Regions from separate parts of the Microbacterium sp. UMB0228 genome, predicted to be linked through region 2. Evidence: predicted binding sites of a transcription regulator. Region 2 holds the regulator's gene; the other holds the start of a gene.
What was found. Region 2 encodes HrcA, which represses chaperone genes, less so after heat shock. Its sites were predicted from a motif close to TTNGCACTCGNNNNNNNCGAGTGCNAA; they were not measured.
Positions count from the first base shown of each region.

Region 1 (15,644 bases), on a different contig from region 2:
CGTCGCCGAGGAGTGGGGGGCTCCTCAGGACGCCACGATCGGCCAGCTCATCGAGCACGCCCCGGACGGGGCCTGGGGCGACGTCTTCACCGACCACATGCGCGCGCTCGTGAAGCTGACGGCGGAGGTCGAGCAGATGCGCGACGCCGCCGCGGAGCAGCTCAGCGGAGTGCTCCGCGCCACCCAGGAGACCATCGCCGCTCTCGGCCAGGAGAGCGGCGAATACACCACCCGCGGCGACCGCGCCCGCGAGGACGCCGCCCGCATCATCGACACCGAGATGTGACCGAGAGGGATTCATGTCGACCTTCAGTGGACTGACCACCGCCGCCAGCGGCCTCGCCGCCGCCCGGCGGGGCATGGATGTGGTGGGGCAGAACATCGCCAACCAGAAGACCGAGGGGTACACGCGGCAGCGCGTCGAGACGTCCTCGATCGCCGCCGTCGCGCAGACGGGGCGCTTCAGCATGGGCGCGCTCCCTGGACACGGCGTCTCCATCGACGGGGTGTCCCGACTCGGCGACGCGCTGCTCGACGCCCGCGTCCGCGACACCCTCGGCGCCTCCGGTTACTGGGCCACCCGCGCGCTCGCCGCGACGACCGCCGAGTCGGCGCTCGCGGAGCCGACGGACAAGGGCCTCGCGAACCGGCTGACGAACTTCTGGGCGGGGTGGCAGGATCTCGCCAACACTCCCGACTCGGGGGCCGCGGCCGCGAGCATCCTGGAGTCGGCGAAGGAGCTCGCCGCCCACATCTCCGGCGGCTATCGCACCGTCGCCGCGCAGTGGACGGCCGCACGGGGAACGGCCGAGCGCACCGTCAGCCAGGTCAACGCCGCGGCCGACCAGATCGCGGTGCTGAACACCGAGATCCGCGATGCTCTGGCCTCGGGCCGCTCGGCCAACGAGCTCACCGACCGCCGCAACCTGCTCGCCGAGGACGTGGCCCGGCTCGCCGGCGGCACCGCGACGGTGGAGGCGGACGGCACGCTCACGGTCCGCCTCGGCGGCAACGCCCTGGTCTCCGGGGGCGACGCGCGTCGCCTCGCCCTGACCGGTGCGGCGACGATCGACGGCGCACCTCGCGTCGGCGTGGTCTGGGAGTCGGTGCCGGATCTTCCCCTCGTGCTCGACGGCGGAGAGCTCGGCGGCTCGCTCGCGGTGCTCGCCCCGGCCGCCGACGGCGGGATGCTGGCACAGCTCGCCGCCACGTACGACCGGGTGGCCACGGCGCTCGCGGAGTCGCTCAACGCGCAGCACCGCGCCGGTGTCACGACGTCCGGACAAGCCGGGGGCGACTTCTTCACGCTGCCGGCGACCGGCTCCGCCGCGCTCGGGCTGCAGGTGGCCGTCACCTCGGCGGCCGACCTGGCCCTCGCCGCCCGCGGAGCAGGCTCCAAGGACGCGACCAACGCCGACCTCATCTCCCAGATCGGGCAGCGGGCGACCTCTCCGGATGCGCTGTGGACCGACCAGGTGACGCGCTTCGGCGTCGCCACCGCGGCCGATGTGCAGCGTGCGAAGGTGTCGGATGCGGCGGCGGTCGGCGCCGCCGGCGCCCAGCAGTCGGTCGCGGCCGTGGACGGCGACGAGGAGACGATCAGCCTCCTCACCTACCAGACCGCCTATCAGGCGGCGGCCCGCGTGCTCACCGCCGTCGACGAGGCCCTCGACGTCCTCATCAACCGCACGGGCGTCGTCGGACGCTGACCGGAGGAGCCCCATGATCTCTCGCGTGACCCAGACCACGATGACGCAGACGGCGATGCGCCAGCTGCAGTCCAACCTGTCGGAGCTCGCCCGTCTGCAGGAGCAGGCCACGTCGCAGAAGGCGTTCGCCGCGCCCTCGGACGATCCGGCCGCCGCCGCAGCCGCCCTCGCCCTGCACGCCGAGCAGCGGCGCACCGAGCAGTATGCGCGCAACATCGACGACGGCCTGGCGTGGGTGACCGCGGCCGACACGGCGATCACCTCGAGCACCTCGCTGCTCTCACGGGTACGGGACCTCACCGCGCAGGGAGCGAACGACGGGGCGCTGGACGCCGCGGCGAAGGAGGCCCTCGCGGTGGAGCTGGAGGGCATCCGCGATGAGCTGCTCTCGCAGGCGAACACCCGGCTGCTCGGGCGGTCCGTGTTCGCGGGCACCTCGGACACGGCGGCCTTCGCCGCCGACTACTCGTACAGCGGTGTCGCCGGCTCCGAGGTCACGCGACGTGTGTCCGATGCGGCAGCCGTCCGCGTCGACACCGACGGGGCGGCGGTGTTCGGCACGGGCGACGACTCGGTGTTCGCCCTCGTCGACCGCATCGTCGCCGACCTCCGCTCCGGCACCAACGTCGGACCACGGCTCGCGGAGATCGACGACCGCCGCACGGCGATGCTGGGCGTGCAGGGCGCGGTCGGCACCAGGCAGGCTCAGATCGAACGCGCCAAGGAGGCGGCAGTGCAGAATTCCGTGTCCCTCGAGTCCCGCCGCGCCGCGGTCGAGGACGTCGACTCGGTCGAAGTGCTCATCCGCCTGCAGGCGCAGGAGCTCGTGTACCGCTCGGCGCTCGCGGTGAACGCGCGCGTGCTGCAGCCGTCGCTGATGGACTTCCTGCGATGACCGCCGCGCTCACCTTCACGGCCCCGCCGCCCGGACTGTCCCCCCATGTGGACTTCGCCCTCGCACCGGTCGAGGGCGCGGACGGGCTCTTCGCGATGCGGGCGGTCGAGGACGACGCCCTGCGGCTCTACCTGGTCGACCCGAACACCGTCCTCACGGAGTACGCGCCGACCCTCACGGACGCGCAGGTCGCCGATCTCGCTCTCTCCTCGGCGGACGACGCCTTCGTGCTCGTGGTCGCCCACCCCGCCGCCGAGGGCGTCAGCGTCAACCTGCTGGCGCCGGTCGTCGTGAACCGGGCGACGGGAGCGGCGACGCAGGTCATCCTCGAAGGCCAGGACTACCCCGTGCGGGCGCCGCTGGGCTGACCCGCGCAGGGGCCGCGGCACCGGCCGAGACGGGCGGGGTGACGACTACCCTGGAGAGGTGATCCTCGCCGTCGACACCTCCCTTGGCACCGCCGTCGCCCTCATCGACCCGGACGGGACGCGTCGTGCCGAGGCCGGTACCGCCGACCCGCTGGGCCACGCCGAGGTGATCGGCGACCTGGTGCGCGACGTGCTCCGCGAGGGCGGGTCCGACGGCATCACGCACGTCGTGGCCGGAATGGGCCCCGGCCCGTTCACCGGGCTGCGCATCGGCATCGCGACCGCGCGGGCGTTCGCCCTCGGCCGCGGTGTCCCCGTCGTCCCGGTCCCGAGCCACACGGCGGCCGCTCTCACGATCCAGGCCACCGTGACCGGGCCGTTCGCCGTCGTCACCGACGCCCGCCGCCGCGAGGTCGCCGTCACCGTGTTCGACGGGCAGGACGAGGACGGGATCCCGCGCACGATCGCCGACACGGTGCTCGTGCGCGCCGCCGACGCCGACGAGCATCTCGCGGGCCTCCGCCGGGTGGAAGTGGCGACCTTGTCCGCGGTCGACCTCGCCCGGGTGGGGGCGCGGGCGCTCGCCGCCGGCCGGGTCCTGGCCGGCGAGGAGCCGCTCTACCTGCGGCATCCGGACGTCACCCTGCCCGGTGCCCTGAAGAAGGTGGGCGCATGACCCTCCGGGACGCCAGGCCGGACGACCTCGACGCGATCATGGCCATCGAGCAGCGCTCGTTCCCGACCGACGCGTGGAGCCGGGAGACCATGGCGAGCGAGCTGGCGAGCCCGCACGGGCGGTACCTCGTCGACGAGCTGGACGGGGCGATCGTCGGCTACGGCGGAGTCCGAGCCCTGCAGGGCGGCGCGGACGCCGACATCCAGACCATCGCCCTCCTCGCCGAGGTCCGGGGGCAGGGACGCGGGCGCGCGCTGCTGCGTGCCCTGCTGCGGACGGCTGCCGCTCGGGGCGCGCACGAGGTGTTCCTCGAGGTGCGCGCCGACAACCCGGCGGCCGAGGGGCTGTACCGCGCGGAGGGCTTCGAGGAGATCGGCAGGCGCCCCCGTTACTATCAGCCGGACGACGTCGACGCGATCGTGATGCGTCTGGACCTGCGCCGCCACCCGGCGCCCGCCGATACGCCGGAGGAGGCGACCGCATGAGTGAGCCCCTGGTGCTCGGCATCGAGACGAGCTGCGACGAGACCGGCATCGGCATCGTGCGGGGGCGCACGCTGCTGTCCAACACGATCGCCTCCAGCATGGACGAGCACGCCCGGTACGGCGGCGTCGTGCCGGAGGTCGCCGCCCGCGCGCACCTCGAGGCCCTGCAGCCGGCCATCGACGCCGCCCTCGCCGAGGCCGACGTCCGTCTCGCCGACCTCGATGCGGTGGCGGTGACGAGCGGCCCCGGCCTCGCCGGAGCGCTCATGGTCGGCGTGGGAGCGGCGAAGGGACTCGCGGTCGCCCTGGACAAGCCGTTGTATGCGGTCAACCACCTCGTCGGCCACATCGCGGCCGACATCCTCACCCCGGATGCGGCGCCGCTGGAGTACCCGACGATCGCGCTGCTGGTCTCGGGCGGCCACACGTCCCTGCTCCACGTGCGCGACCTCACGACCGATGTCGAGCTGCTCGGGGAGACCGTGGACGACGCCGCGGGCGAGGCGTTCGACAAGGTCGCCCGGCTGCTGTCCCTGCCGTATCCCGGCGGCCCCGAGATCGACCGGGCCGCGGTCGGCGGAGACCCGGACGCGATCCGCTTCCCGCGCGGGCTCTCGCGTGCCTCCGACCTCGCGAAGCATCGCTACGACTTCTCGTTCTCCGGGCTGAAGACCGCCGTCGCCCGCTGGGTCGAGCGCTTCGAGGCGGAGAACGCCGCCGCGGGCGCCGACGCGCGCGAGCTGCCGATCGCCGACGTCGCCGCGAGCTTCCGGGAGGCCGTCGTCGACGTCCTCGTCACCAAGGCGCTCAACGCCTGCGCCGACCTCGGGGTGCCGCGCCTGCTGCTCGGCGGCGGCGTGATCGCGAACCGCCGGCTCCGCGAGGTCGCGCTGTCCAGGGCCGCCGAGGCCGGGGTCACCGTGCGCATCCCGCCGCTGTCCCTCTGCACGGACAACGGCGCCATGATCGCCGCGCTCGCCGCCGAGCTCATCGCCTCGGGGCGTCCCGCCTCGACGCTCCGCTTCGGCGCGGACTCGACGCTGCCGGTCACGGAGATCCAGGTCGCGGAGGCGGTGCCGGCGTGACCGGGCTCGCGCAGGAACCGGAACCGGACGGGGCCACGCCCCGTGCGCGGGTCGAGCGCGCGAGCGGGCAGGTCGAGCGCCCGGCCGGGACCGCGCGCCTTCCCGGAGCTCCTCGGGAGGGCTATACGAAGCTCCCCACGGGTCCGGTGGGCATCGAGCCGGTGGTCGTCAGCGGGCCCGACCTCGACCACGGGGAGGAGGACGCGTGGGAGCCGGCGTCCGAGCCCGAGCCCGTGCCCGTGGACGACACGCGGCTGGCGCCGTGGGCGCTGCTTGCGGCGATCGTCGCGCTCGGCGCATCGTTCTTCGTGGGCTGGGGGATCCCGGTCGCGGTCGTCGCGGTGATCGCGGCCATCATGTCGCTGCGTCGCCCCGTCGAGAACCGCGCGATCGCCCGCTGGGCGCTCGTGCTGGGGCTGTGCGCGACCGTGTACAGCCTCGGATGGCTGGTCTGGGCGGGGATGCAGTTCGAGAGACTCGGCTAGGCGGGATGGTCATGACGGACGACGACGATGTCGAGGAGCGCAGGACCCTGCAGCGCAAGGCCTTCGGCCCCGGCGGAGGCCTCACGGACACGGAGGCCGCGCGCCTGCGACAGCTCGACGATGCTCGGCGGCGTCCGTCTCCGGGACCGAGCACGCCCTCCCGGGAGTCCGTCGCCACCGTCCAGGACGACGGCGAGACTCCGACAGGAGACGACGCGCCCGTGGTGCCGGACGAAGAGCCCACGGACGGCGCCGCCCGGACCGACGGCCCGGCCCTGAGGGAGGCGCGGGCTCGTTCGCGCGGGATGCTCGTGCTCGCCGCGGTCGTCATGGTCCTCCTCGGGGTCGGCATCGGGTGGCTCGCCTTCGGCCGGACCGGCGGTGCCGCCGTCGCGCTCAGCGCCGAGCAGCAGGGATGGCAGTCCGAGCTCGTCGCATCCGGGACGTACGACCCCGGATCGGTGCGCGCCGTCGCGGCGGAGGAGGGCGCGGTCATCTGGATGGCGACGAAGAACGGCGGAGCGAGCGTCTGCCTGGTCCTCGGATCGGCGGAGAGCACGACGCCGAGCTGCAATCGGCGCGAAGACGTCCAGAAGGAAGGGCTGTGGGGCGAGGTGACGACGCACCGTGACGAGGACATCACGAGGCAGGTCTCGGCGCAGCTCCTTCTCACTCGCGACGGGGAGCCCGCGGTGAGCGTCGGCGTCTCGGAGTTCGGGTCGGACCGCGGCAGCGGCATCACCTACGCGACCGAGGAAGAGACCCGCACCGCCCGACGCCTGGCGGAGGAGGGGTTCGACCCGAACTCGATATGGATCGTCGGATACGACGGCGACGTCCCCGTGTGGACGGCGTCTGCGCAGGGGGCGGGGCGGCATTGCCTCGTCTACGACGGGTCGACGTCCGACGCGCCGATGGCCTGCGAGGAGAGTGAGACTCTGCAGGAGCACGAGGGGCGGCTGCGACTGCAGGTGACCGATGCGGAGACCGGGGGAGTGACGACCTACGAGCTGCCGACCGGAGCCGGACTGCCGTCGTTCACGATCATCCGAGAAGGGAGCGACGTCGGTGCGGGAGGAGACTGACCGACCGCAGTCCGGAGCCGACGACGCGGAGCGCAGGGCACTGGAGCGTGCGGCATACGGCCGTGACGGCGGGCTCGACGCTGCCGCGGCCCTCCGGCTGCAGGAGCTCCAGGCGGAGCGTCGCCGCGCAGCCCTGTCCGCGTCCGAGGAACCGGCGACGTCCGCATCCCCGGACCCCGGCGGTGGGAAGGAGGTCGCGGACGCTCTCCCGGCGCCGGAGGGCGAGCCGGTCGCGGAAGACGCCGCGCCGGAGAACCCGGAGGACGTCTCGGCGTCCGAGGCACCGGCCGCGAACCGCCGCGGTCTCGCGAAGGTACTCGTGGCGTCGGCGGCTCTCCTCGCGATCGGCGTGGGGGCCGGGTGGGCGCTGTTCGCCCCGCGGTCGGACGCGTTCCCTCTGACGGAGGCGCAGGAGGACCGGCGGACCGAACTCGCCGACTCGGGCTACGACCCCGGATCCGTCCGCCCTGTGGGGGAGGCGGAGGGGGCTCTCGCCTGGTTCGCCACGCAGGACGCCGGGGAGACGCGGTGTCTGATCCTCGATGCCGGCGCCGACTCCGCGTTTACGTGTCTGCCGAAGGGAGAAGTGGCCCCGGGCCTCTACGCCTCGATCGCCGTGCCCGGGCCGGCGGCAGCCGACGAGGGAGATGCCTACGCCGTGGACAGCATCACCGCGACCATGCTGTTCTCCACCACGGACGAGCCGATGGTGAGCATCCAGCGCTGGGGGCAGTCCTCGGCACTGGTCGACCAGTTCGGTGCCGAGCACCGCCCCAGGGCGAAGGAGCTGATCGACGACGGTTACACGCTCGGTCTCACGCTCCTCGGGTCCTTCCGGGGGCAGCCGGTCTGGCTCGGTGACCGCGCGTCGGAGGAAGGCCCCACTCAGCGATGCCTCATCGTCGACGTCGACGGTTCACGGCAGTGCGCGGCGATGTCGGAGGCGATCGAGACAGGCCTCGGCGTGCAGGTCGTGGACACCGAGCAGACATCGGGAGAGGTCCTCTCCGTCTCCGTTCTGGAGGTGGCGTTCACTCGCAGGCAGGTGCCCTACCTCACCGTGACGACCGCATCGACCGCGGCGAGGACGCTTTCCGGCGACTCCTACCTCGTGACCACCGGGCCGCCCGGGGATCCGATCCGCGTCGACATCCCGGGCCGCGACCCGGAGGGCTGACGGGCACTCAGTCCGCGGCGGGCACCCGGTCGGCGAGGATCGCGCGGCGCTGATCGCCGAACCGGGCGAGGATCAGGGTCGCCTCGGCGTCGCCGCGCAGGGTCAGCTTGCGCCGGAAGGCCGCCGGATCGACGTCCACCCCGCGCTTCTTGATCTCGATGCGGCCGATGCCGTGGGCCTTCAGGGCCGCGTTGATCGTCTTCGGCGTGATCGGCAGCGCCTCCCGGACGCGGAAGGACTGCACGAACGGGCTCGTCAGGGCGGCGTCGGAGGTCAGGTATGCGATGCGCGGATCGAGCATCCCCGCGTCGAGGCTGCGGGCGACGTCGCCGATGAGCCGGGCCCGGATGACGGCCCCGTCCGGCTCGTGGAGGAAGGCCCCGAGCGCACGGACCGGAGCATCCTCGGCATCCGCGGATCCGGTGAGCTCGTGCGAGCGCTCGCCGCGGATGACGAGGGCGGAGCGCCGCACCCCTTCCCTCGCGAGCTCGCGCGACCACACCACGAGCTCGACCACGCTCCCGTCGGCGCTGACCCACTGCGTCTCCGCGTCCGCGGGCAGGGCGTCGCGGTCGTGGGCGGGGCCGAGCTTGATCCCGGTGGGGCGCTGCGCGGCGACGGCGAACGCCCAGTCGAGCGACGGCGAGTAGTCGTCGGCGGAGACGCGCCGGGTCTCGCTGTGCCCGGAGGTGCGGCGGGCGGGGTCCATCCAGATCGCCTGGCCGGGGACCGGTTCTCCGAGCGCTTCCTCCGCGGTCGCGTGGCGCACCGTGGCGTCGTCGCCGAACGGGGCGAGGTTGTAGGCGGCGAGGGCCGCGGTCACCTCGTCGGCATCCACGGCGTGCACCGCCAGTCCGGCGCCGGCGAATGCGAGGGCGTCGCCGCCGATCCCGCAGCCGAGGTCGGCGACACTCGTGAGGCCGGCCCGGCGGATCCGCTGGGCGTGGCGGGCGGCCACCCCGAGGCGGGTGGCCTGCTCGAGGCCCGCGCGGGTGAACAGCATGCGGGCGGCGAAGGGGCCGAACTTCGCCGTGGCCTTGGCTCGCAGGTGCGCCTGGCCGACGACGGCGGAGACGAGGTCGGGGGAGTGTCCGGCGGCCCGCAGTCGGGAGACCGCGGTCGCCGCCTCGGCGGTGGAGGTGACCGGCCCGAGCGCATCGAGCAGCTCGAGGCCGGCAGGGGTCAGCAGGGCGCGCAGCTCGGACATCTCCACCCTCCCACCCTAGGACGCGGTCGCCGCCGGATCGGGGTTGGCACTCGCATTGCATGAGTGCCAGCCGACCGCCTACACTGGCATTAGCACTCTCGGGTTGAGAGTGCGAACGAGTCTTTCGTGTCAGCGTCAAGAAAGAAGAGGTAGACCGTGTCGGTTTCCATCAAGCCGCTCGAGGACCGCATCGTCATCAAGCAGGTCGAGGCCGAGCAGACCACCGCGAGTGGCCTGGTCATCCCCGACACCGCCAAGGAGAAGCCCCAGGAGGGCGAGGTCGTGGCGGTCGGCCCCGGCCGTATCGACGACAACGGCAACCGCGTTCCGCTCGACGTCGCCGTCGGCGACCGCGTGCTCTACAGCAAGTACGGCGGCACCGAGGTGAAGTTCGGCGCGGACGAGTTCCTCGTCCTGTCGGCTCGCGACGTCCTGGCGGTCGTCGTCCGCTGATCGCACACCCGGTTCCCTCCGCTCGCCGGACGGAACCCGGTCCGAAGAGGGCCCGGATGCTTCGGCATCCGGGCCCTCTTCTGCGTCCCGAACGGCGCGTCGCCCGGCGGCGCAGGCATAGGGTTGTGCGGTGACTGTTGAGACGACCCGCGCCACCCGGACGGCGGGCGTCGCCTACGCCGGCAGCGCGTATCTGCTGTGGGGCGTCCTGCCGCTCTACTTCCTCCTCCTGCAGCCCACCGGTCCCTGGGAGGTCGTGGCCTGGCGGGTGCTGCTCTCCTTCGTCTTTTGCCTCCTGCTGCTCACGGTCATGAGGGGATGGGCCGCCTTCCTCGCCATCGTCCGGAGTCCGCGGCTGCTGGGGTGGACGGCCCTGGCCGGCCTTCTCATCTACGTCAACTGGCAGGTCTTCGTCCTCGGCACGCTGAGCGGGAACGTGGTGGAGACGGCGCTCGGCTACTTCATCAACCCGATCACGACGGTTCTGCTCGGCGTCTTCGTGCTCAAGGAGCGCCTCCGCCGGCTGCAGTGGGCGGCCGTCGGGATCGCGGCCATCGCGGTCGTGGTCATCGTCGTGGCGTACGGCCACGTCCCCTGGATCGCCTTGACGCTCACGGCCTCCTTCGGCCTGTACGGGCTCCTCAAGAAGAAGATCGGCCCCGCCGTCGACGCGGTCAGCGGGCTGACGCTCGAGTCGTTCTGGCTGATCCCCATCGCGGTGGTGCAGCTTGTGATCGTGGCGACGACGCCGGCCGGTTTGACCATGGGGACTGCGGGCTGGCCGCATGCCGTGCTGCTCGCGTTCGCGGGAGTGGCGACGGCCGTCCCCCTGCTGCTGTTCGCGGCCGGCACGCGTCGCGTCGATCTCACCGTCATCGGCATGCTGCAGTTCCTCACCCCGATCCTGCAGTTCGTGATCGGGGTCGTCGTGCTGCACGAGCCGATGCCGCCGGAGCGCTGGATCGGGTTCGTCCTGGTGTGGATCGCGATCGGGGTCTTCGTCGTCGATCTGCTGCTCGCCGCGCGGCGCGGCCGGCGGGACACCCCCGCGGCGGTGCCCTGATCCCGCCCGCCCACAGGCGGAAACAGCGGTCCTGGATCGTTAACGCACCGAGATACTTGCCCCTCCTGCGCGCGGGGTGCACGCCCTAGTGTTAGAGCACCCGACTGTGGTCACCGTCCACGTTCGTTTACGCAAGGGAGCATCATGAACGCACTGAAGGGCTCGCGCAGCGCGAGGATCTTCGCCGGGATCGCGCTGGTCAGCGCCTCCGCCCTCATCATCGCGGGCTGCAGCAGCACGCCGGACGCGGAGCCGTCGGACGGGGGTGGCGACAAGCCCGCCGCCGACCTGACGCTCAAGCTCGGCTCACTGCTGCCCGCCACCGGTACGCTCGCGTTCCTGGGCGCGCCGATGGAGGCCGGCGTCCAGCTCGCCGTGGACCAGATCAACGAGGCCGACGCGGGCATCACGATCGACCTCAGCACGGCCGACGAGGGCGACCTCGACAACAAGGCCTACGAGACCTCCATCACCAACCTGCGCAACGACGGCATCACCGCCATGATCGGCGCGGCGTCCTCCAGCGTCACCAAGCTCATCCTCGACGGCAACGCGGGCGCGGACATCCTGACGGTGTCCCCGTCCAACACCTCGCCGGACTTCACGGGCATCAACCCGATGTACTTCCGCACCGCCCCGAGCGACAACCTCCAGGGCGAGGTCCTCGGCAACGAGATCGCCGAGGACGGCCACAAGACGCTGGGCATCATCTACCAGAACGACCCCTACGGCACGGGTCTGTTCGAGGCGATCAAGGCCACGTTCGAGAGCACCGGCGGCGAGGTCGTCGCCGACGCCTCGTACAACCAGGGCGACGGTCAGTTCAACGCGCAGGTCTCGGAGATCGCCGCGGCCAATCCGGATGCGGTCGCCGTGGTCTCCTACGACCAGTTCGCGACCATCGCTCCGCTGCTCGGCAACGCCGGGGTCGACACGGGCTCGCTGTACCTCGTCGACGGCAACCTCAAGGACTGGGGTACCGACATCCCGATCAGCCTCGAGGGCTCGAAGGGCACCCGCGCCGGCGCCGAGCTTCCGCAGGACTTCCTCGACCAGCTGAACGCGGTCTGGACGGCCGAGGGCAACGACCCGATCGACGCCGTGACGTACTCGTCCGAGGCCTACGACGCGGTGGTGCTGATCGCTCTGGCCGCGCTGAAGGCCGGCTCGGTCGAAGGCCCGGACATCGCCGCGGAGATGATCACCGTCTCCGGTGGTGACGGCGACGGCGAGAAGTGCGACAACTTCGCCGACTGCGCCGCGATCATCAACGACGGCGGCACGCCGGACTACGACGGCCTCTCCGGTGAGATCACGTTCGACGAGAACAACGACCCGAAGGGCGCTGCCATCGGCGTCTACGAGTTCGACTCCGAGAACGTCACCTCGCGCATCAAGTAACGCAGCGACGACGAGGGCCCCGGATGCGTCGGCATCCGGGGCCCTCGTCGTTCCTGGGCCGTGTCTCAGGCCGCGTCGGTCCCGAGGGTGCCGAGGTAGAGGCCGATGACCTTCGGGTCGTTCAGCAGCTCCCGGCCGGTGCCCTCGTAGGCGTCCTTGCCCTGGTCGAGCACGTAGCCGCGGTCGCAGATCTGCAGGCACCGCCGGGCGTTCTGCTCGACCATGATCGTCGTGACGCCCGCCTTGTTGATGTCGGAGACGCGGATGAAGGCGTCGTCCTGCCGCACGGGGGAGAGGCCGGCGGACGGCTCGTCGAGCAGCAGCACCGAGGGGTCCATCATGAGCGCGCGGGACATGGCCACCATCTGCCGCTCACCGCCGGAGAGCGAGCCGGCACGCTGCTTCAGGCGTTTGCCGATCTCGGCGAAGATGCTGCTGACGAACTCGAGCCGCTCCGCGAAGATCTTCGGGTTCTGGTAGAGGCCCATCTCCAGGTTCTCCTGGATGGTGAGCGACGGGAACACGTTGTTCGTCTGCGGCACGAAGGCCACACCGCGGCGCACGAGCTTGTCGGCCTTGAGGCCGACGATGCTCTCGCCCTTGACCGTGATGTCGCCCTCGCGGACGTTCACCATGCCGAAGATCGCCTTGAGGAGGGTCGACTTCCCGGCGCCGTTCGGGCCGATGATGCCGATGAGCTCACCCTGGCGGGCGACGAGGTTCGCGCCGTTGAGGATGTTGACTCCCGGAAGGTAGCCGGCGTGCACGTCCTTGAGCTCAACGACGACATCATCGGGCCGGGCGGCGCTTTCGGCGGGGGTTGCGGTGCTCATGCCTTGTCCTCCTCGGCGGCGTCCTCGGCCTCGACCTCGGCCTCGACCTCCGTCTCGATCTGCTCGCGGATGCGCTCCGCATCGGCGTCGGAGATCACCGGGAGACGGCCGGTGACGGCACCGAGGTCCACGTCCTGATGGGCACCGAGGTAGGCGTCCACCACCGCGGGATCCTCCATGACGGTCTCCGGCGGCCCCTCGGCCACCACGCGCCCCTCGGCCATCACGACCACCCAGTCGGCGATGTGACGGACCATGTGCATGTCGTGCTCCACGAAGAGCACGGTCATCCCGAGGTCCTTGAGGTCGAGGATGTGATCGAGGAGCGACTGGGTGAGGGCGGGGTTCACCCCGGCCATCGGCTCGTCGAGCATGACGAGGCTCGGGTCGCTCATGAGGGCCCTGGCCATCTCCAGCAGCTTGCGCTGACCGCCGGAGAGCGACGCTGCGAAGTCCTGCTCCTTGGCGTCGAGCTTGAAGCGCACGAGGAGTTCGTGCGCGCGCTGCTCGATCTCCTGCTCCTGCTTCCGCCAGAGGAAGGGGAACAGGCCTGCCCAGAAGCCCTCGCCGCGCTGGTCCTTCGCGCCGAGCTTCATGTTCTCCAGCACGGTCAGCAGCGACAACGACTTGGTGAGCTGGAAGGTGCGCACCTGTCCCATCCGGGCGACCTTGAACGACGGGATGCCGGACAGGTTCTTGCCGTCGTAGGACCACGTCCCGCTGTTGGGCTTGTCGAAGCCGCACAGGAGGTTGAACAGCGTGGTCTTGCCGGCACCGTTGGGGCCGATGAGCGCCGTGATGGCGCCGCGGGGGATCTCGAGGTGATCGACGTCGACCGCGGTCAGGCCGCCGAAGCGCCGCTGCACGGCGTCCACGACGAGGATCGGGTCGACCTTCTTGACTCCGGGGGCGGCAGGACCCGCGGCGAGGCCGGTGGTCTTCGCGCGGGGAGCGCTCTTCGCGGGCGTGACGGCCGCGTCGTTCTCACTTGACAAAGGTCATCTCCCTCTTGTTCCCCAGGATGCCCTGCGGGCGGAACACGACGATCAGCATCAGCACGATGCCGATGAGGATGTAGCGCACCACGTCGGCCTGAGCGCTCGTCATGGGCAGGTAGCCGGCCGTGGCCATCGCGGGGAGGAGCGCGCCGAGGAAGGCGAACACCACCCAGAAGAGCACGGCGCCGAGCGTCGGGCCGAACACCGTGGCCGCGCCGCCGAGGAGCAGGATCGTCCACAGGAAGAACGTCAGCGACGTGGAGTAGCTGCCGGGGATGACCGCCGACGGCAGGACGAAGACGATGCCGCCCAGCGCACCGATCACGCCACCCACCACGAGGGCCTGCATCTTGTAGGCGAAGACGTTCTTGCCGAGCGAGCGCACGGCGTCCTCATCCTCGCGGATGCCCTTGAGCACCCGGCCCCACGGGCTGCGCATGAGCGCCCAGACCACGAGGACCGTCAGAGCGAGGGTGAGCAGTCCGAACACCCGTACCCAGAGGTCGTTGGCGTTGTACGTCCACGGGCCGAAGCCGTACGTCCCCGGCGGGAACGGGTTGGCGTCGCGGAAGCTCTGGTGGTACCCGGACAGACCGCCCGCGGAGTTCGTCCAGTCCTTGAAGAGCTCCGTGACGAACATCAGGCGCACGACCTCTGCGGCCGCGATGGTCGCGATGGCGAGGTAGTCGGCGCGCAGCCGCAGGGTCGGGATGCCCAGCAGCAGGGCGAAGAGCGCACCGCCGGTCAGGCCGACGAGCACGCCCAGCCACCACGGGAATCCGAAGGTGAGGATGGAGATCGCGTAGCCGTAGCCGCCGATCGCCATGAACGCCGCCATGCCGAAGTTGAGCAGACCCGTGTACCCGAAGTGCACCGCGAGGCCGGTGGCCGCGAGCGCGTAGGCGATCGTCGTCGGGCTGAACAGGTAGGAGGCGGTGTTGCCGAAGATGCTTCCGAAGTCCATGCGTCAGCCCAACCTTTCCTTGCGTCCGAGGATGCCCTGCGGTCGCACGAGCAGGATGATGATCAGCGCGACGAGGGCGCTGGCGTACTTGAGGTCGGTAGGCACCCCGAGGAGTGTGGAGACCTCGACGGCGAGACCGACGATGATCGAGCCGATCAGCGCGCCGATCGCGGAGCCGAGACCGCCGAGCGTGATGGCGCAGAACATCAGCAGCAGCATCTGCATGCCCATGTCCCACTTCACGCCGGGGCGGAAGTAGGCCCAGAGGATGCCGGAGATCGCGGCCAGCGTGCCGGCGAGGATCCAGACGACGCGGATGACCTTGTCCACGTCGATGCCGGAGGCGGCGGCGAGCTGCGGGTTGTCCGAGATCGCCCTCGTCGCCTTCCCGATGCGGGTGCGGGTGAGGAAGAACGCGACGCCGAGGATCACGATGATGCTCGTGGCCATGCCGATCATGTCGATGTACGACAGGGAGATCGGACCGAGGCGGATCGGCTCCGGACTCGCGCCGGGCAGCTGGTAGGTGTTGCCGCCGATGATGTACTGCAGGCCGTAGCGCAGGGCCAGCGAGAGGCCGATGCTGACGATCATGAGCTGGACGACGCCCAGACCGCGCCGCCGCAGCGGCTTCCAGATGCCGGCGTCCAGCGCCCAGCCGAGCGCCGCGCCGCCGATGACCGCGACGATGATGCCGGCCCACAGCGGGAGCTGCCAGAAGGAGGTGACGACGAGGGTGATCACCGCACCCCACGTCACC
Region 1 is NZ_PNFU01000001.1:280,089-295,732, forward strand. It holds gene flgN (flagellar export chaperone FlgN) at 1-286, shown strand, start outside; gene flgK (flagellar hook-associated protein FlgK) at 300-1,709, shown strand; gene flgL (flagellar hook-associated protein FlgL) at 1,723-2,604, shown strand; gene CJ226_RS01495 (flagellar assembly protein FliW) at 2,601-2,972, shown strand; gene tsaB (tRNA (adenosine(37)-N6)-threonylcarbamoyltransferase complex dimerization subunit type 1 TsaB) at 3,031-3,648, shown strand; gene rimI (ribosomal protein S18-alanine N-acetyltransferase) at 3,645-4,133, shown strand; gene tsaD (tRNA (adenosine(37)-N6)-threonylcarbamoyltransferase complex transferase subunit TsaD) at 4,130-5,218, shown strand; gene CJ226_RS01515 (hypothetical protein) at 5,215-5,703, shown strand; gene CJ226_RS01520 (hypothetical protein) at 5,715-6,788, shown strand; gene CJ226_RS01525 (hypothetical protein) at 6,772-7,965, shown strand; gene CJ226_RS01530 (SAM-dependent methyltransferase) at 7,973-9,172, opposite strand; gene groES (co-chaperone GroES) at 9,329-9,625, shown strand; gene rarD (EamA family transporter RarD) at 9,756-10,688, shown strand; gene CJ226_RS01545 (ABC transporter substrate-binding protein) at 10,833-12,089, shown strand; gene CJ226_RS01550 (ABC transporter ATP-binding protein) at 12,155-12,922, opposite strand; gene CJ226_RS01555 (ABC transporter ATP-binding protein) at 12,919-13,917, opposite strand; gene CJ226_RS01560 (branched-chain amino acid ABC transporter permease) at 13,907-14,884, opposite strand; gene CJ226_RS01565 (branched-chain amino acid ABC transporter permease) at 14,888-15,644, opposite strand, start outside.
Region 1: groES (co-chaperone GroES) is a predicted target of HrcA. The motif match lies at 9,216-9,242, and genes of this name have one in related genera.

Region 2 (15,644 bases):
CAGTGGGCGCGGAACCGGTCGCGCAGCTTGGAGAACAGGCCCTGCTGGAACTGCGCGAGCTGCGGGCCCGGCGCCTTGTTCTTCTTGGCGAAGTCCTCGATGAGCTTGCGCTGCGCGGAGTCGAGCTTGGTGGGGGTGACCACCTGCACGCCGACGCGGAGGTCGCCGCGCTGGGTGCCGCGCAGCGGCGTGATGCCTCGGCCCTTGATGGTCAGCACGTCACCGGACTGCACGCCGGCGCGGATCTCCAGGTCGACCTCCCCGTCGAGTCCCTCGATCGAGGTCTCGGTGCCGAGGATGGCGTCGGTCATGGACACCTCGAGCGTGGCGAGCAGGTCGTCGCCGTCACGGCTGAAGGCGGGGTGCGGGTTGACCGTGACCTCCACGTAGAGGTCGCCGTTCGGGCCGCCCGCGCGGCCGACCTCGCCAGAGCCGGGGAGCTGCAGCCGCAGTCCGGTCTCGACGCCCGCCGGGATGTCGAGGGACACCGTGCGGCGCGAGCGGACGCGTCCCTGCCCGCCACAGGTGCCGCAGGGGTACGGGATGGTCGTGCCGTAGCCCTCGCAGGTGCCGCACGGCTGGGAGGTGACGACGTTGCCGAGAAGGCTCCGCACCTGACGCTGCACGTGCCCCGTGCCGCCGCAGATGTCGCAGGTGACGGGCGACGTGCCCTCCTGGCAGCACGAGCCCTGACAGGTCTCGCAGAGCACGGCCGTGTCGACCTCGATGTCGCGGTGCGCACCGAAGACCACATCGCCGAGGTCGAGGGTGACCCGGACGAGCGCGTCCTGACCCCGCTCTCGCCGCGACCGCGGACGGGCGCCGCGTCCGCCACCCTGTGACGCGCCGAAGAACGTCTCGAAGATGTCGCCGAAGCCTCCGAAGCCTCCGAAGTTGTTCGCGCCGTCACCGCCGCCCATGTCGTACCGGCGGCGCGACTCCTCGTCGCTGAGCACGTCGTAGGCGTGCGTGACGAGCTTGAACTTCTCCGCAGCCTCCTCCCCCGGATTCACGTCCGGGTGGAGCTGCCGTGCCAGGCGCCGATACGCCTTCTTGATCTCGTCGGTGGAAGCGTCCCGGGACACCCCGAGAACCTCGTAGTGGTCCGCCACAATCGCCTTTCTGCGTGTGATTTCCGTGGGGCCGCGTCAGCGGCCGGCCTCGTCGTCGTCGAGCATGCGCGACAGGTAGCGGGCGACCGCCCGCGCTGCCGCGAGGTTGCTCGGATAGTCCATCCGCGTCGGTCCCATGACGCCGACCCGCGCGGTCCCCGAAGGCGCCGCGTAGTTGCTGGCGACGATCGACGCCTCGCCGAGCCCGAAGGAGGCGTTCTCGGTGCCGATGCTCGCCGCGAGGCCGTGCTCGTCCGGCACCATCTCGCTCATCAGCCGCAGCAGCGTGACCTGCTCCTCGATGGCCTCGAGGAGGGGGTGGATGCTGCCGCGGAAGTCCTGTTCGCGCCGCGCCAGGGTCGCCGCTCCGGCCATCACGAGCCGCTCCTGCCGGAAGCCGCCGAGTTCGTCGATCACGACGCCGGCGAGGGTGCGGAGCACGCGATCCTGCGGCGTCTCCTCCGTGGCGAGCAGCGCCTGAAGCCGGTCGGAGGCCGCCGCGATCGCCTGCCCGGTGATGAGGGCGGAAAGTCGCGCGCGCAGCACGGCGAGGTCGGCCTCGTCGATCGCGTCCGGCAGAGCGGTGATCCGCTGCGACACCCCACCGGCGTCCGTCACCAGCACCGTGAGGAGCCGGTTGGGGGCCAGCGTCACGAGCTCCACGTGGGTCACGTGCGCCCGCGCGAACGACGGATACTGCGCCAGCGCGACCTGGCCGGTGAGCTGCGTGAGGACGCGGACGGTCCGGACCATCAGGTCGTCGAGGTCGGCCGGGTCGGCGAGGAACGACTCGATGGCGGAACGCTGAGCGGTGGAGAGAGGACGGAGCTGGGCGAGGTGATTGACGAACACCCGGTAGCCCTTGTCCGTGGGGACGCGCCCGGATGACGTGTGCGGAGCCGTGATCAGCTCCTCGTCCTCCAGCTGCGCCATGTCGTTGCGGATGGTCGCGGCCGAGACCCCGAACGAGTGCCGGTCGACGATGGAACGGCTGCCCACGGGCTCGTGCGTCTCGACGTAGTCCTGCACGATCGCGCGGAGGACCTGCAGCCCTCGCTCTGTGACCATGGCTTCCCCTTCCCGCCGACCGGATGCTGGCACTCTGCTGCCCTGAGTGCCAATCCTACCTCCTGCGACCGGGAGATCTCCGAAGGCGGGGCAGCGCCGGTGGAGCCGCTCAATCCGTCAGTTCGCGCACGACGGCGTCGGCGAGGAGGCGGCCGCGGAGCGTGAGCTGCACGCGCCCGCGGATCGCCGCCGGCGCGTCGATGAGCCCGTCGGCGATGAGGCCGGCGATGCGGTCCCGGTTCTGCTCCGGGACGTCGGTCACCGCGATCCCCTCACGGATGCGGCTGAGGAGGAGGATGCGCTCCAGGGTCCGCGCCTCCGGGTCCGGACGTTCGCGCCCGGCCGCCGGCGAGGACGAGGCCGCCAGCCGCTGCGCGTAGGCCGCCGGGTGCTTGACGTTCCACCACCGGAGTCCGGCGACGTGGCTGTGGGCGCCGGGGCCGAAGCCCCACCAGTCGCTCCCCCGCCAGTACGCGAGGTTGTGCCGCGACCGCTGCCCTTCGCTGCGGGCCCAGTTGCTGACCTCGTACCACTCGAACCCGGCGGCGGCGAGGCGCTCGTCCGCCAGCTCGTACATGTCCGCCTGCAGGTCGTCGTCCGGGGTCGGCACCTCACCGCGACGGATCTGTCGCGCGAGCTTCGTGCCGTCCTCGATGATGAGGGCATACGCGGAGACGTGGTCGGACTCCAGGGCGAGGGCGGCGTCGAGCGAGGCCTCCCAGTCGGCGAGGCTCTCCCCCGGTGCGCCGTAGATGAGGTCGACGCTGACCGCGAGTCCTGCCCCCTTCGCCGCGGCGACGGCGGTGCGGACGTTCTCGGGGCGGTGCGTCCGGTCGAGCGCGGCGAGGACGTGCGGGACGGCGGACTGCATGCCGATGGACAGCCTCGTGACCCCCGCCTCAGCGAGGATGCGCGCGACCTCCGGGGTCACCGTGTCGGGGTTGGCCTCGACCGTGACCTCGCCGCCCGGTGCGAGTCCGAACGCCGCGGTGGCCGCTCCCAGCATGCGGGCGAGGTCTCCCGCGGGAAGCAGCGTGGGCGTGCCGCCGCCGAAGAACACCGTGTCCATCGGGCGCAGTGCTCCGGCCTCGTCCAGCACCGTACGCGCGAGGGCGATCTCGCCGATGAGGGTGGACGCGTAGTCCTCCTGCTTCGCCCCGCGGAGCTCACCGGACGTGTACGTGTTGAAGTCGCAGTAGCCGCAGCGCACGCGGCAGAACGGGATGTGCAGGTAGGCGGAGAACGGCGTCTCTGCGGAGATCGGAAGATCGGCGGGGAGTCGCCCGTCCGCGGGCGCCGGATCCCCGAGCGGAAGTGGTCCCGCCATCACACCGGGGTCGCGTAGAGCGGGGAGATCGCGCGGAGGTAGCGCGCAAACAGCTCGCGACGGCGGTGCTTCATCAGGGCGGGGACGAGCCGATAGAGCAGCGTGTTCGGGGCGTCGAAAGCCCGGACCGTGAACCAGACCTCGTCGTTGTCCTCTCGCCAGTCCACGTCGAACGACTCCTCGCCGCTCACGACGGAGCCCCCGACCGTGCCCAGCACGAAACCGATCCGCCGGGTCTCCTCGGTGACCGAGATCACACGCAGCTCGGAGTCGGCGCGCATGCCGCCGACGCGGCCGCGGAGGTGGAGCGTCATGCCCGCGCCCACGAAAGGCATCCCCTCGGCGTCGTAGCGCGGCTCCACATCCCGCTTGCTCGGCGCGATGGGATTGCCCTCGGCGTCGAAGCTCACGCCCGCATAGGCGGGGCCGGGAGCAGGGCGGACGTCTTCCACCGACAGGCCAGCCGCGCGCTGCGCCGTCCACGACAGCAGGGCTTCGCCGGCCGTCTGGAAACGCTCCTCGCCACTGCCGATCCGCCAGGATTCCTCCGCCGGGATGCTGCGCTCCGGCGGGTACTGCATCAGATCGGGGGCGTGGGTCGCACCCACGGCCGCATAGTCCACCGTGTCGTCTCGGAAAGTCCCGCGCCGCATGAGATCCAGCCTACTTCGGGTTCCCTGAGCGAACACCCCCCGCGCCGCACGCCGTCACATCCTTGCCCCCTGACGCTGGGTCCCTGAGCCCGTCGAAGGGTGGGCGCCTGACCCCGTCGAAGGGTGGGTCCCTGAGCCTGTCGAAGGGTGGGTCCCTGAGCCTGTCGAAGGGCCCCTTCCACGCTGGGTCCCTGAGCCCGTCGAAAGGCTCCTCCACAACGGTGGCTCCCTGAGCCTGTCGAAGGGATTCCTCACGCCCCGGGAAACCCGCACGCCCCTCCGCCATGATGGCCCGATGCCATGGACCTACATCCTCGAATGCCGTGACGGCAGCTTCTACACGGGCAGCACGAACGGCGACCTCGAAGCCCGCGTCTGGGAGCACAACCACGACGACGCGTTCGCCGCGGACTTCACCCGGAGACGCAGGCCCGCGGCTCTGGTCTACGCGGAGTGCTTCGACACCGTCGACGCGGCCTTCTTCCGGGAGAAGCAGATCCAGGGATGGAGTCGTCGGAAGAAGATCGCACTGATCGAGAGTCGGTGGGAGGACCTTCCGTCATTGTCGAGGTCGTACGGTGCGCTTCGACAAGCTCAGCGACCCAGCGCGGCTGACCGCTTCGACAAGCTCAGCGACCCAACGGCGACTGACCGCTTCGACAAGCTCAGCGACCCAGCGCCGACTGACGCGCTATGACAAGCTCAGCGACCCAGCGTGGATCGACGGGCTCAGCGACCCAGCGTGCTACTTCTTGTCCTTGGTCTCGACGTCGCCAGAGAGCGCGGCGATGAACGCCTCCTGGGGGACCTCGACGCGGCCCACCATCTTCATGCGCTTCTTGCCCTCCTTCTGCTTCTCGAGGAGCTTGCGCTTGCGGGTGATGTCACCGCCGTAGCACTTGGCGAGCACGTCCTTGCGGATCGCGCGGATCGTCTCCCGGGCGATGATGCGCGCACCGATCGCGGCCTGGATCGGCACCTCGAACTGCTGGCGAGGGATGAGCTTGCGCAGCCGCTCCGCCATCATCGTGCCGTAGGCGTAGGCCTTGTCCCGGTGCACGATCGAGCTGAACGCGTCGACCTTCTCGCCCTGCAGGAGGATGTCGACCTTGACCAGGTCGGCCTCCTGCTGTCCCGACGGCTCGTAGTCCAGGGAGGCGTAGCCCTGCGTCTTGGACTTGAGCTGGTCGAAGAAGTCGAACACGATCTCGCCGAGGGGCATGTTGTAGCGCAGCTCGACGCGCTCCTCGGAGAAGTACTCCATGCCCAGCAGCGTGCCGCGCCGCGACTGGCACAGCTCCATGACGGTGCCGACGTAGTCCTTGGGCAGCAGGATCGCCGCCTTCACCATCGGCTCCGACACCGAGCCGATACGCCCGTCCGGGTACTCGCTCGGGTTCGTCACGGTCACCGTCTCGCCGGTGTCGCTCGTCACGACCTCGTAGATCACGCTCGGGGCCGTGGTGATGAGGTCGAGGCCGAACTCCCGCGAAAGACGCTCGGTCACGATCTCCAGGTGCAGCAGGCCGAGGAAGCCGCAGCGGAACCCGAAGCCGAGCGCCACGGAGGTCTCCGGCTCGTACTGCAGCGAGGCGTCGGAGAGCTTGAGCTTGTCCAGCGCCTCGCGCAGTTCCGCGTAGTCGCTGCCGTCGATCGGGTAGATGCCCGAGAAGACCATCGGCTTGGGGTCCGTGTAGCCGGGAAGCGCCTCCGCCGCGGGCTTGCGCGCGTTCGTGATCGTGTCGCCGACCTTCGACTGCCGCACGTCCTTCACGCCGGTGATGAGGTAGCCCACCTCGCCGACGCCGAGTCCCTTGGTCGGAGTGGGCTCCGGGCTCGACACGCCGACCTCGAGGGCCTCGTGGTTCGCCCCGGTGGACATCATCTGGATGCGCTCGCGGGGCGAGAGGCTGCCGTCGACCATCCGCACGTAGGTGACGACGCCGCGGTAGGCGTCGTACACGGAGTCGAAGATCATGGCCCGCGCGGGTGCGTCCGCATCCCCCACCGGAGCCGGGATCTCCTCGACGATCCGGTCGAGCAGATCCTCGACCCCCATGCCGGTCTTCCCCGACACGCGCAGCACGTCCTCCGGCTTGCCGCCGATGAGCGAGGCGAGCTCCTTCGCGTACTTCTCGGGGTCCGCGGCGGGGAGATCGATCTTGTTGAGGACCGGGATGATGTGAAGGTCGTTCTCCAGGGCGAGGTAGAGGTTGGCCAGCGTCTGGGCCTCGATGCCCTGCGCGGCGTCGACGAGCAGGATGGCACCCTCGCACGCGGCCAGCGAGCGGGACACCTCATACGTGAAGTCGACGTGACCGGGAGTGTCGATCATGTTGAGCGCGAAGACCTCGTCCGGGCCCTGCGCCTGCCCCAGAGCCCACGGCATCCGCACCGCCTGGCTCTTGATCGTGATGCCGCGCTCCCGCTCGATGTCCATCCGGTCGAGATACTGGGCGCGCATGTCCCGCTCCGCGACCACGCCGGTGATCTGGAGCATGCGGTCGGCCAGGGTCGACTTGCCGTGGTCGATGTGGGCGATGATGCAGAAGTTACGGATCTGCGCAGCCGGCGTCGCGGCAGGCTGAAGCGGGGTGAGAGCGCGTGGGGACATGTCCCGTCGATTCTACGGTGAGGGTCCTCATAATCCCCATTCCGACGTATCGGTGATAGTCTCCCGAAGTTGCCCGGGATCAATCCGTGACACCGGATCCCGTAAGCGATACGACTCCGTCACAGACTCCGTGAGGGCTGTCGCGTCGCGCGGAACGGCGGATGAAACCCGATCATCCGCCCGGCTCAGCGTTGCGTCGGCAGACCCCGAGCGCGTCTGGAGAAGAGAAAGACAAATCCCCCTTGATCAAGTACCTCGCGCGCCGTGCCCTCGGCTGGCTGCTCATGATCGTGGTCGCGACGAACCTCACCTACTTCCTCGCGTGGGGCTTCCTCGATCCGCGCAGCAACTACGTCGGTCGCCGCCCTCCGCTCACCGAAGAGCAGATCGTGAACACCCTCGCTCCCCGCAACCTGAGCGACACCGTTCCGCTCATCGAGCGGTGGTGGACATGGTTCACCGGCATCCTGCTCCGCTGGGATTGGGGTGTGAGCCCGACGGGCGGATCCGTCAACGAGCAGGTGGCCTACCGCATGTGGGTCAGCGCGGAGCTCGTCCTCGGTGCGACGATCCTCACGACGGTCCTCGGCATCGCGCTCGGCGTGTACACCGCGTCTCGGCAGTACAAGCTCGCCGACCGCATCGGCCAGGCGACGAGCATCATCACCCTGAACATCCCGATCGTCGTCGCGGCCTTCGCGATCGTCCTCCTCGCGATCGGCCTGAACAACGCCACCGGCACCCGCATCTTCTACGTGACCGGCAATGCCAGCCAAGGGGTCGAGGGCTTCTTCCCCACCCTGATAGACGTCTTGCAACACCTGACGCTGCCGACGATCGCGCTCGTGCTCACGGGGTATGCCAGCATCCACTTCCTGCAGCGGTCGCTCCTGCTGGACAACATCAACGCCGATTACGTCCGCACGGCCCGTGCGAAGGGCCTGACCAAGCAGCAGGCCATCCGCAAGCACGCGCTGCGCACATCGCTCATCCCTGTGGCCACGCAGGTCGCCTTCACTATCCCCGCGATCTTCACCGGCGCGGTGCTGACGGAGACGATCTTCGCGTGGAACGGCATGGGCCGGTACTTCATCGAGACCATCACCAAGAACGACATCCACGGAACCGTCGCGATCGCCGCCTTCGGTGCGGTCCTCACGGCGATCGGCGCCATCCTCGCCGACATCGCCGTCGTCGTCCTCGACCCGCGCGTGAGAGTGAGCTGACATGAGCACCGACATGCTCGACCCGACCATCCACCCGGAGCCGGAGACCGCCGGTCCCGAGACCACGCGCGTCGCCACCAAGCGCCTGTCGAAGTGGACGCTGTACTGGCGGCGCTTCTCCCGCAACCGCGGAGCCCTCATCGGCCTCGTGATCTTCGTGCTCCTGGTTCTCTTCGCCATCCTCGGGCCCTTCATCGCCCGGTACGACCACATCGAGCTCGACTTCCTGAACCTCAGCACGCCCCCGTCGGCAGAGCACTGGTTCGGCACGAACAACGCCGGAAACGACCTCTTCGCCCAGGTCGCCGTGGGCCTGCAGCGGTCGCTCATGATCGCCATCACCGTCTCCGTCGGCGTCACGATCGTCTCGGCACTCGTCGGCACGGCCGCGGCCTACTTCGGCGGCTGGACCGAGCGCATCTCGCTCCTGGTCATCCACTTCATGATGGTGATCCCGAGCTTCCTCATCCTCGCGATGATCTCCAACAAGGCCGGCGGCGACTGGCGGGTCATCGCGCTCATCATGATCTTCGTGATCGGGTGGTATTTCCCCGCTCGTGTCATCTGGACCATGGCGCTGTCGCTTCGTGAGCGCGAGTACGTCAGTGCCGCCCGCTACATGGGCGTCGGCGGCATGCGCATCGTGCTCCGCCACCTGCTTCCCAACATCGGCTCCCTCCTCGTCATCAACTTCACCCTCGGCGTCGTCAACGCCGTGGTGACGGAGACCGGCCTGTCCTTCCTCGGCTTCGGCGTCAAGATCCCCGACGTCTCGCTCGGTGCCCTCATCGGTGCCGGATCGAGCTCGCTCACCACGTCGCCCTGGCTGTTCTACTTCCCGGCGGCGGCGCTGACCCTGCTCACCGTGTCGATGGCGCTGATCGCCGACGGCCTGCGCGACGCCCTCGATCCCACTTCGGCTGCTGGAGGCCGCGCATGACCAACGTCCTCTCCGTCCGCGACCTCAAGGTCAGCTTCGCCTCCGAAGCCGGCCGCGTCGACGCCGTCCGCGGGGTCTCCTTCGACCTCGAGGCCGGCAAGACCCTCGGGATCGTCGGCGAGTCCGGCTCCGGCAAGTCCGTGACCTCGCTCGCGATCATGGGGCTCCTCGATGAGAACGCCAAGGTGACCGGCTCGATCATGTACGACGGGCAGGAGCTCGTCGGCATGACCGACAAGCAGCTGTCGGTCATTCGCGGCAACGGCATGTCGATGGTCTTCCAGGACCCGCTGACCTCGCTCACGCCGGTCTACACGGTCGGCGACCAGCTCATCGAGGCCCTCACGGTCCACCGCGGCCTGTCGAAGAAGGACGCCTGGGACCGTTCCGTCGAGCTGCTCAAGCTCGTCGGCATCACCGAGCCCGAGCGCCGGATGAAGTCCTTCCCGCACGAGTTCTCCGGAGGCATGCGGCAGCGTGTCGTCATCGCCATCGCGATGGCCAACAACCCGAAGCTCATCATCTGCGACGAGCCCACCACGGCCCTCGACGTCACCATCCAGGCACAGATCCTCGACCTCATCGAGAAGGCGCAGGATGAGACCGGCGCCGCCGTGATCATGATCACGCACGACATGGGCGTGGTCGCCCGCACCGCCGACGACGTGCTCGTGATGTACGCCGGCAAGCCCGTGGAGCACGCCCCCGTGCGCGAGCTGTTCCACAAGACCCGCATGCCGTACTCGATCGGCCTGCTGGGCGCCATCCCCCGCGTGGACAAGGCCGAGAAGGAACCGCTCACTCCCATCAAGGGCAATCCGCCGCTGCTCATCGACCTGCCGGACGCCTGCCCGTTCGCCGACCGGTGCCCGATCGTCATGGACGCCTGCCGCGCCAAGGAGCCTGAGCTGCTCCCCGTCCCGACGGGATCCGGCGACCTGCACCAGGCCGCGTGCATCCGCGCCCACGAGATCGAGGACGGCGGCCTTCTCGGCGGGCTTCCCGTCTACCCGGTGCGCCCCGTGCCGGAGAGCGACCTCACGCGGTCCCCGCGCGAGGAGCGGCCGATCACGCTCGAGGTCAAGAACCTCCGCAAGACCTTCCCCCTGCTGAAGGGCGCCTTCCTGAAGCGCAAGGTCGGCGAAGTCCAGGCGATCAAGGGCATCAGCTTCGACGTGCGCGAGGGCGAGACGATGGCCATCGTCGGCGAGTCGGGCTCGGGGAAGACGACGACGCTGCTGCAGATCATGGACATGGTCAAGCAGACCGATGGTGACATCGTCATCGCCGGCACCAGTGTCAACGACATCCACAGCCGCAAGGTCGAGCGCGCCCTGCGCCGCGACATCCAGATCGTCTTCCAGGACCCGATGGGCGCCCTCGACCCGCGCATGACCGTCGCGGACATCATCTCGGAGCCGCTGTTCGCGATCGGCACGCCGAAGGAGGAGGCGCACCGGCGCGTGGACGAGCTCATGGACCTCGTCGGCCTCAACCCCGCGCACAGCGACCGCTTCCCGCAGGCGTTCTCCGGCGGTCAGCGGCAGCGGATCGGCATCGCCCGCGCCCTGTCGACGAACCCGAAGATCGTCGTGCTCGACGAGCCGGTCTCCGCGCTCGACGTGTCGATCCAGGCCGGCGTCATCAACCTGCTCGACGAGCTCAAGACCAAGCTCGGGCTGTCCTACCTCTTCGTCGCGCACGACCTCTCGGTGGTCCGTCACATCGCCGACCGGGTGGCTGTGATGTACCTCGGCGAGTTCGTGGAGCACGGCGATGTGGACCAGGTCTTCGACGACCCGCAGCACCCGTACACGAAGGCGCTGCTGTCGGCGATCCCGGTGCCGGATCCCGACATCGAGCGCACCCGCGAGCGGGTCGTCTTCGATGCCGACACGATGTCCACGAAGCCCGCTTCCGTCTGAATCGAGGCAGGCGGAGCCCTCGGTCACCGTCCGATAACGGTTAGGCGGCATTCACCGTCACGCGGTGTACCGGGATAAAGCGCGAACTAGTCTTCCCCTTATGAAACGCCGAAAGGCGAAAGGAGCACCATGAAGAACAAGAAGTTGCTGGGGGCGGTCGCGGTCGGCGGCGCCCTCGCACTCGCCCTCGCGGGTTGCGCGAGCGGTTCCGGGAACAACGGCGGCGGAGACAACGGCGGCGAGAAGGTCGAGACCAAGACCGCCGACTACAACCCGCAGGACCGCAGCAACCTCCAGGAGGGTGGCGAGGTCAACTTCCCCATCAACGAGATCCCGGAGCAGCTCAACGCCTTCAACGGCGACGGCAGCGCCGACACGGTCCGCCTGTGGTCGTGGTACATGCCGCAGATCCTCCTCGTCTCGCCGGAGGGCGAGGTCACGAAGAACGACGCCTACCTCGACACGTACGAGATCGGCGAGAAGGATGGCAACACCACCATCACCTTCACGTTCACGGACGAGGCGCACTTCAACGACGGCACGGACATGGACTGGACCGCCGTCGACGCGACGTGGAAGGCCAACCGCTCCTACGAAGAGGGTTTCACCCCCAACGCGACCGACGGCTACAAGCAGATCAAGTCCGTCGAGCAGGGCGACACCGCGAAGACCGCCGTCGTGACGTTCGACGGTATCTACGCCTGGCCGTCCATGGCCTTCCTCACGGGTGGGGTGCTGCACCCGGCAGCAGCTGACCCGACCGTGTTCAACGAGGGCTTCATCGGAAACATGCACCCGGAGTGGGGCGCGGGTCCCTACACCGTCGACACGTTCGACGCCAACGGCGGCTTCGTCTCGTTCAAGCCGAACCCCGAGTGGTGGGGCAACGCGCCGCTGCTCGACTCGGTCACCTTCACGGCCATGGAGCCGGACGCCGCTGTCAACGCCTTCAAGAACGGCGAGATCGACATGGTGGGCGCCAACACCAACGACCGCCTCAAGCAGGTGCAGGACGTCGAGGACACCACCGTCCGTCGTGCGCAGCAGACCGCCAAGACCATCCTCATGGTCGACGCCGACAAGCCGCAGTTCGAGGACATCGACGTGCGCAAGGCCTTCTTCCTGGGCGTGAACATCGACCAGCAGAAGCAGATCGCATGGAACGGCCTCGGCTATGACGAGCCGGTCGCCGGTTCGCTGAACCTGTACTCGTTCCAGGATGGCTACGAGGACTCGTTCGCCACCGCCGGCCTGAAGCACGACGTCGACGCGGCCAAGAAGCTGCTCGACGACGCCGGCTGGACCGAGGGCGAGGACGGCATCCGCGAGAAGGATGGCGAGAAGCTCTCCGTCACCTTCCCGGTCTTCGGTGAGGACCCCACGCTCGAGGCGCTCGCGAAGTCGCTGCAGGCGCAGCAGAAGGAGATCGGCATCGACCTGAAGATCGATGTCCGCGCTTCGGCCGACTTCTCGAACGACCTCACCTCGAAGAACTGGGACGTCGTGTCGCTGCGCTTCACGGACTCCGATCCGTTCGGCCCGGCCTGGTTCTGCCAGCTCTACTGCTCGGACAGCCAGCTGAACCTCTCGAGCACGAGCACCCCGGAGATCGACAAGCAGATCGCCGACGAGGTCGAGAGCCAGAAGGACGCCGAGTCCTGGACCTCCGCCGCGATGGAGCTCGAGCCGAAGATCGTCGAAGAGACGTGGGGCGTCATCCCGCTGTACAGCGGCCCCTCGATCTACGTGGTCAAGAACGGCCTGGCGAACCTCACGCCGGAGCCCTACGTCGGCCTCGACCTGTTCGGCGTCACGCCGATCGAGAACGTCGGCTGGGAGAAGTAACATCCTCTGACACATCTCGTGTCGAAGCGGGGTCGGTGGTCCATCCACCGGCCCCGCTTTCCTTATGCTGAAGGCGTGACCGTCCAGACCGTCCTCGTGCACGGCATCCGCACGTCGTCCACCATGTGGCGGTCGCAGATCGAGTACCTGGAGGCGCACGGGCATCCCGTCACCGCCGTCGACCTCCCCGGCCACGGCAGCCGGATGGACGAGGACTTCACCCTCCACGAGGCGCTGCACACGATCGACGCCGCCGTCCGCGCCGCGGCCGAGACGGGCCCCGTGCTGCTCGTCGGCCACTCCATGGGCGGGCTGCTCTCGCTCGCGTACACCGGTGGCGCAGAGCCTCCGCCCGTCGACGGACTCGTCGCCGCCGCGTGCACCTCGCTCCCCCGCGGCGCGGGGTTGCGCGCGTACCGACTGTTCGCCCGGGCCGTCGACTCCCTGCCCGACCGCGGCATGTGGCTGACGCAGCGCATGCTCGCCGCGACGATCCCCGAGGAGAATCGCGGCGACTTCGCCGCCGGCGGGTACGCCCTCGACGTCCAGGACCAGACGCTGCGCAGCCTCGCCGCCCTGGATGTGGCCGCCGCGGTCCCCCGCATCCAGGTGCCCCTCTGGTTCGTGAACGGCCAGTACGATCAGCTCCGGCTGAACGAACCCCTGTTCCGGCGCCTGGCCCCGGAGGCGGAGCTCATCGTCGTGCCACGGACCACGCACCTGATCACGGCCATGCGCCCGCGGGTGTTCAACGCCGTCCTTTCCCTCGCGATCGCGACGATCGAGCAGCGCACGGCGTCAGGCTGAGAGCACCCGGGGTCGCGCGGCGGCGGTGAGCGCTCCGCCGACGAGCGACAGGACGGCTGCCGCGAGGAAGACGAGCCAGAACCCGCCGGCCAGCGCGACGAGCCCCGCCCCGAGCACGGGACCGATGAGCTGTCCGAGGGCGGCGGTCACGTTCACGATGCCGAGATCGCGCGCGTGATCCTGCTCGTCCGGGAGGAGATCGGCCGCGAACGCGAGGCCCACCGTCGAGAAGGCGCCGTAGCCGACGCCCATGAGCGCGGCGGCGACCATCGTCATCTCGAAGGTCGGCGCGGCCACGATCACCACACCCGATGCCGCCTGCACGATCGTGGCCCCCACGGCGAGCCGGCGCCGCTCCCCTGTGCGGTCGGAGATGATCCCGGTGATCACGGAAGCGAGCACCACGAAGACCGTGTAGACGACGATCAGCAGGAGGAGGTTGTCCTGTGCGGTCGTGCTCTCCTGTCCGAGACCGTGGAGGAGGAAGAAGAGGAACAGCGCCGTGCCGAGGGCGTTGCCGATATTCGTGACGAGCCGGCCCGAGAGCATCCAGGCGAAGTCGCGGTCGCGGAGCGACGCCAGGCGGGGCCGCCCGATGCGCGGGGGACGCAGCGCCTCCGTGCTCGGCGGGTCCGGCAGCAGCAGCGCCGCCGCGACGCCCACCACCGCGATGATGCCTGCGAGGAGCAGATACCCGGCGACGATGCCGAGGCCGAGCAGCACGACGAGTCCGACCCCGAGCACGATGCCGACCGCCTGGCTCGACCCGACCGCGGCGGAAGCGGCACCGCGCTGCGTCGTCGGGAGCTGGTCGGCGATGAGCGCGGTGAACGCGGCGGAGGAGACGGCGACGCCGATCGAGACGCCGACCCAGCCGGCGCCGATCGCCCACGGGCCGTCGGCGAATCCGGTGAAGACGAGACAGACGGCCGTGAGCGCGACCCCTCCCAGAGCCCACGGCCGCCGCCGGTGCGCGCCGGCGCGGGCGCGGTCCGAGAGCGCCCCGGCGAGCGGCCCGGCGACGACGCCGGCGAGACCACCCACTCCGAGCACGATCCCGGAGGAGACGACGCCGCGGATCCAGTCGTCCTCGGGAGTGTCGAGCTGCAGCGGCAGGAGGAGCTGGACCGGTGTGAGCTGGACGGTCCAGATCGCGAGCCAGGAGAGGGTGAACAGCGACATCCACCGCAGGCCCGCTCGGCGGGTGCCGAGGCCCGGGGTCGCGCTCATGCGCGTGCTGCCTCGGCGTCCCTGGCCGCGCGAGCACCCGCGATGAGGTCGCGATACCAACCGTAGGAGGCCTTCCGGGTTCGTTCCCCCGTGGAGAAGTCCACGTGCACGAGGCCGAACCGCTGCGTGTAGCCGTCCGTCCACTCCCAGTTGTCGAGCAGCGACCAGACCGTGTATTCCTCGACGGGGACGCCGGCGCCGATGGCCTCGCCCACCGCGTCGATGTGCGCGGAGAGGTAGGCGATCCGGTCGGCGTCCTCCACGGGGCCGGCGACGTCGGGCTCCGGGAAGGATGCCCCGTTCTCCCCGATGATGATCGGAGGCATGCTCGGGTGGCGGCGGTGCAGATCGATCAGGAGGTCGCGCAGCGCGGACGGCATGATCGGCCACTCGGGACCGAACCCGGTGACGGGCACCCCGGGAGTCGGAACGATCTCGAACGGGATCTCATCCTCGGCCGCGGCGGCGGTGACCGTGGTCGGGTTGTAGAAGTTCACCCCGTAGAAGTCGATCGATCCCGCGATACGTGCGAGATCGTCTCCGAGGACGGGTAGCGGCGGGAGCCCGAGCGCCTCCAGGTCTGGTGTCGTCCCGGAGAGCAGCGGCTCGCTGAACAGCCGGTTGTGCAGGAGGTCGTACACCGCGGCCGCGGCCTGATCCTCCTCGGTGTCCCGCAGCGGCAGGACCCAGGTGTGGTTGTTGACGAGTCCCACGCTCGCCGCGCCACGGGCATGCAGCGCCTCGGCGGCTCGGGAATGGGCGAGCAGCTGATGGTGCACGGTCGGAAGCGCGCCGTAGAGGAGCTGCCTGCCGGGTGCGAGCGCGCCGACGGCGTAGCCCTGCAGAGTGGTCATCGCGGGCTCGTTCAAGGTGTACCAGGACGACACCCGGTCTCCG
Region 2 is NZ_PNFU01000007.1:135,266-150,909, forward strand. It holds gene dnaJ (molecular chaperone DnaJ) at 1-1,112, opposite strand, end outside; gene hrcA (heat-inducible transcriptional repressor HrcA) at 1,149-2,180, opposite strand; gene hemW (radical SAM family heme chaperone HemW) at 2,290-3,507, opposite strand; gene CJ226_RS15410 (DUF1990 family protein) at 3,507-4,160, opposite strand; gene CJ226_RS15420 (GIY-YIG nuclease family protein) at 4,456-4,857, shown strand; gene lepA (translation elongation factor 4) at 4,906-6,774, opposite strand; gene CJ226_RS15430 (ABC transporter permease) at 7,017-8,000, shown strand; gene CJ226_RS15435 (ABC transporter permease) at 8,002-8,940, shown strand; gene CJ226_RS15440 (ABC transporter ATP-binding protein) at 8,937-10,865, shown strand; gene CJ226_RS15445 (ABC transporter family substrate-binding protein) at 10,995-12,710, shown strand; gene CJ226_RS15450 (alpha/beta fold hydrolase) at 12,786-13,517, shown strand; gene CJ226_RS15455 (MFS transporter) at 13,509-14,747, opposite strand; gene CJ226_RS15460 (glycoside hydrolase family 1 protein) at 14,744-15,644, opposite strand, start outside.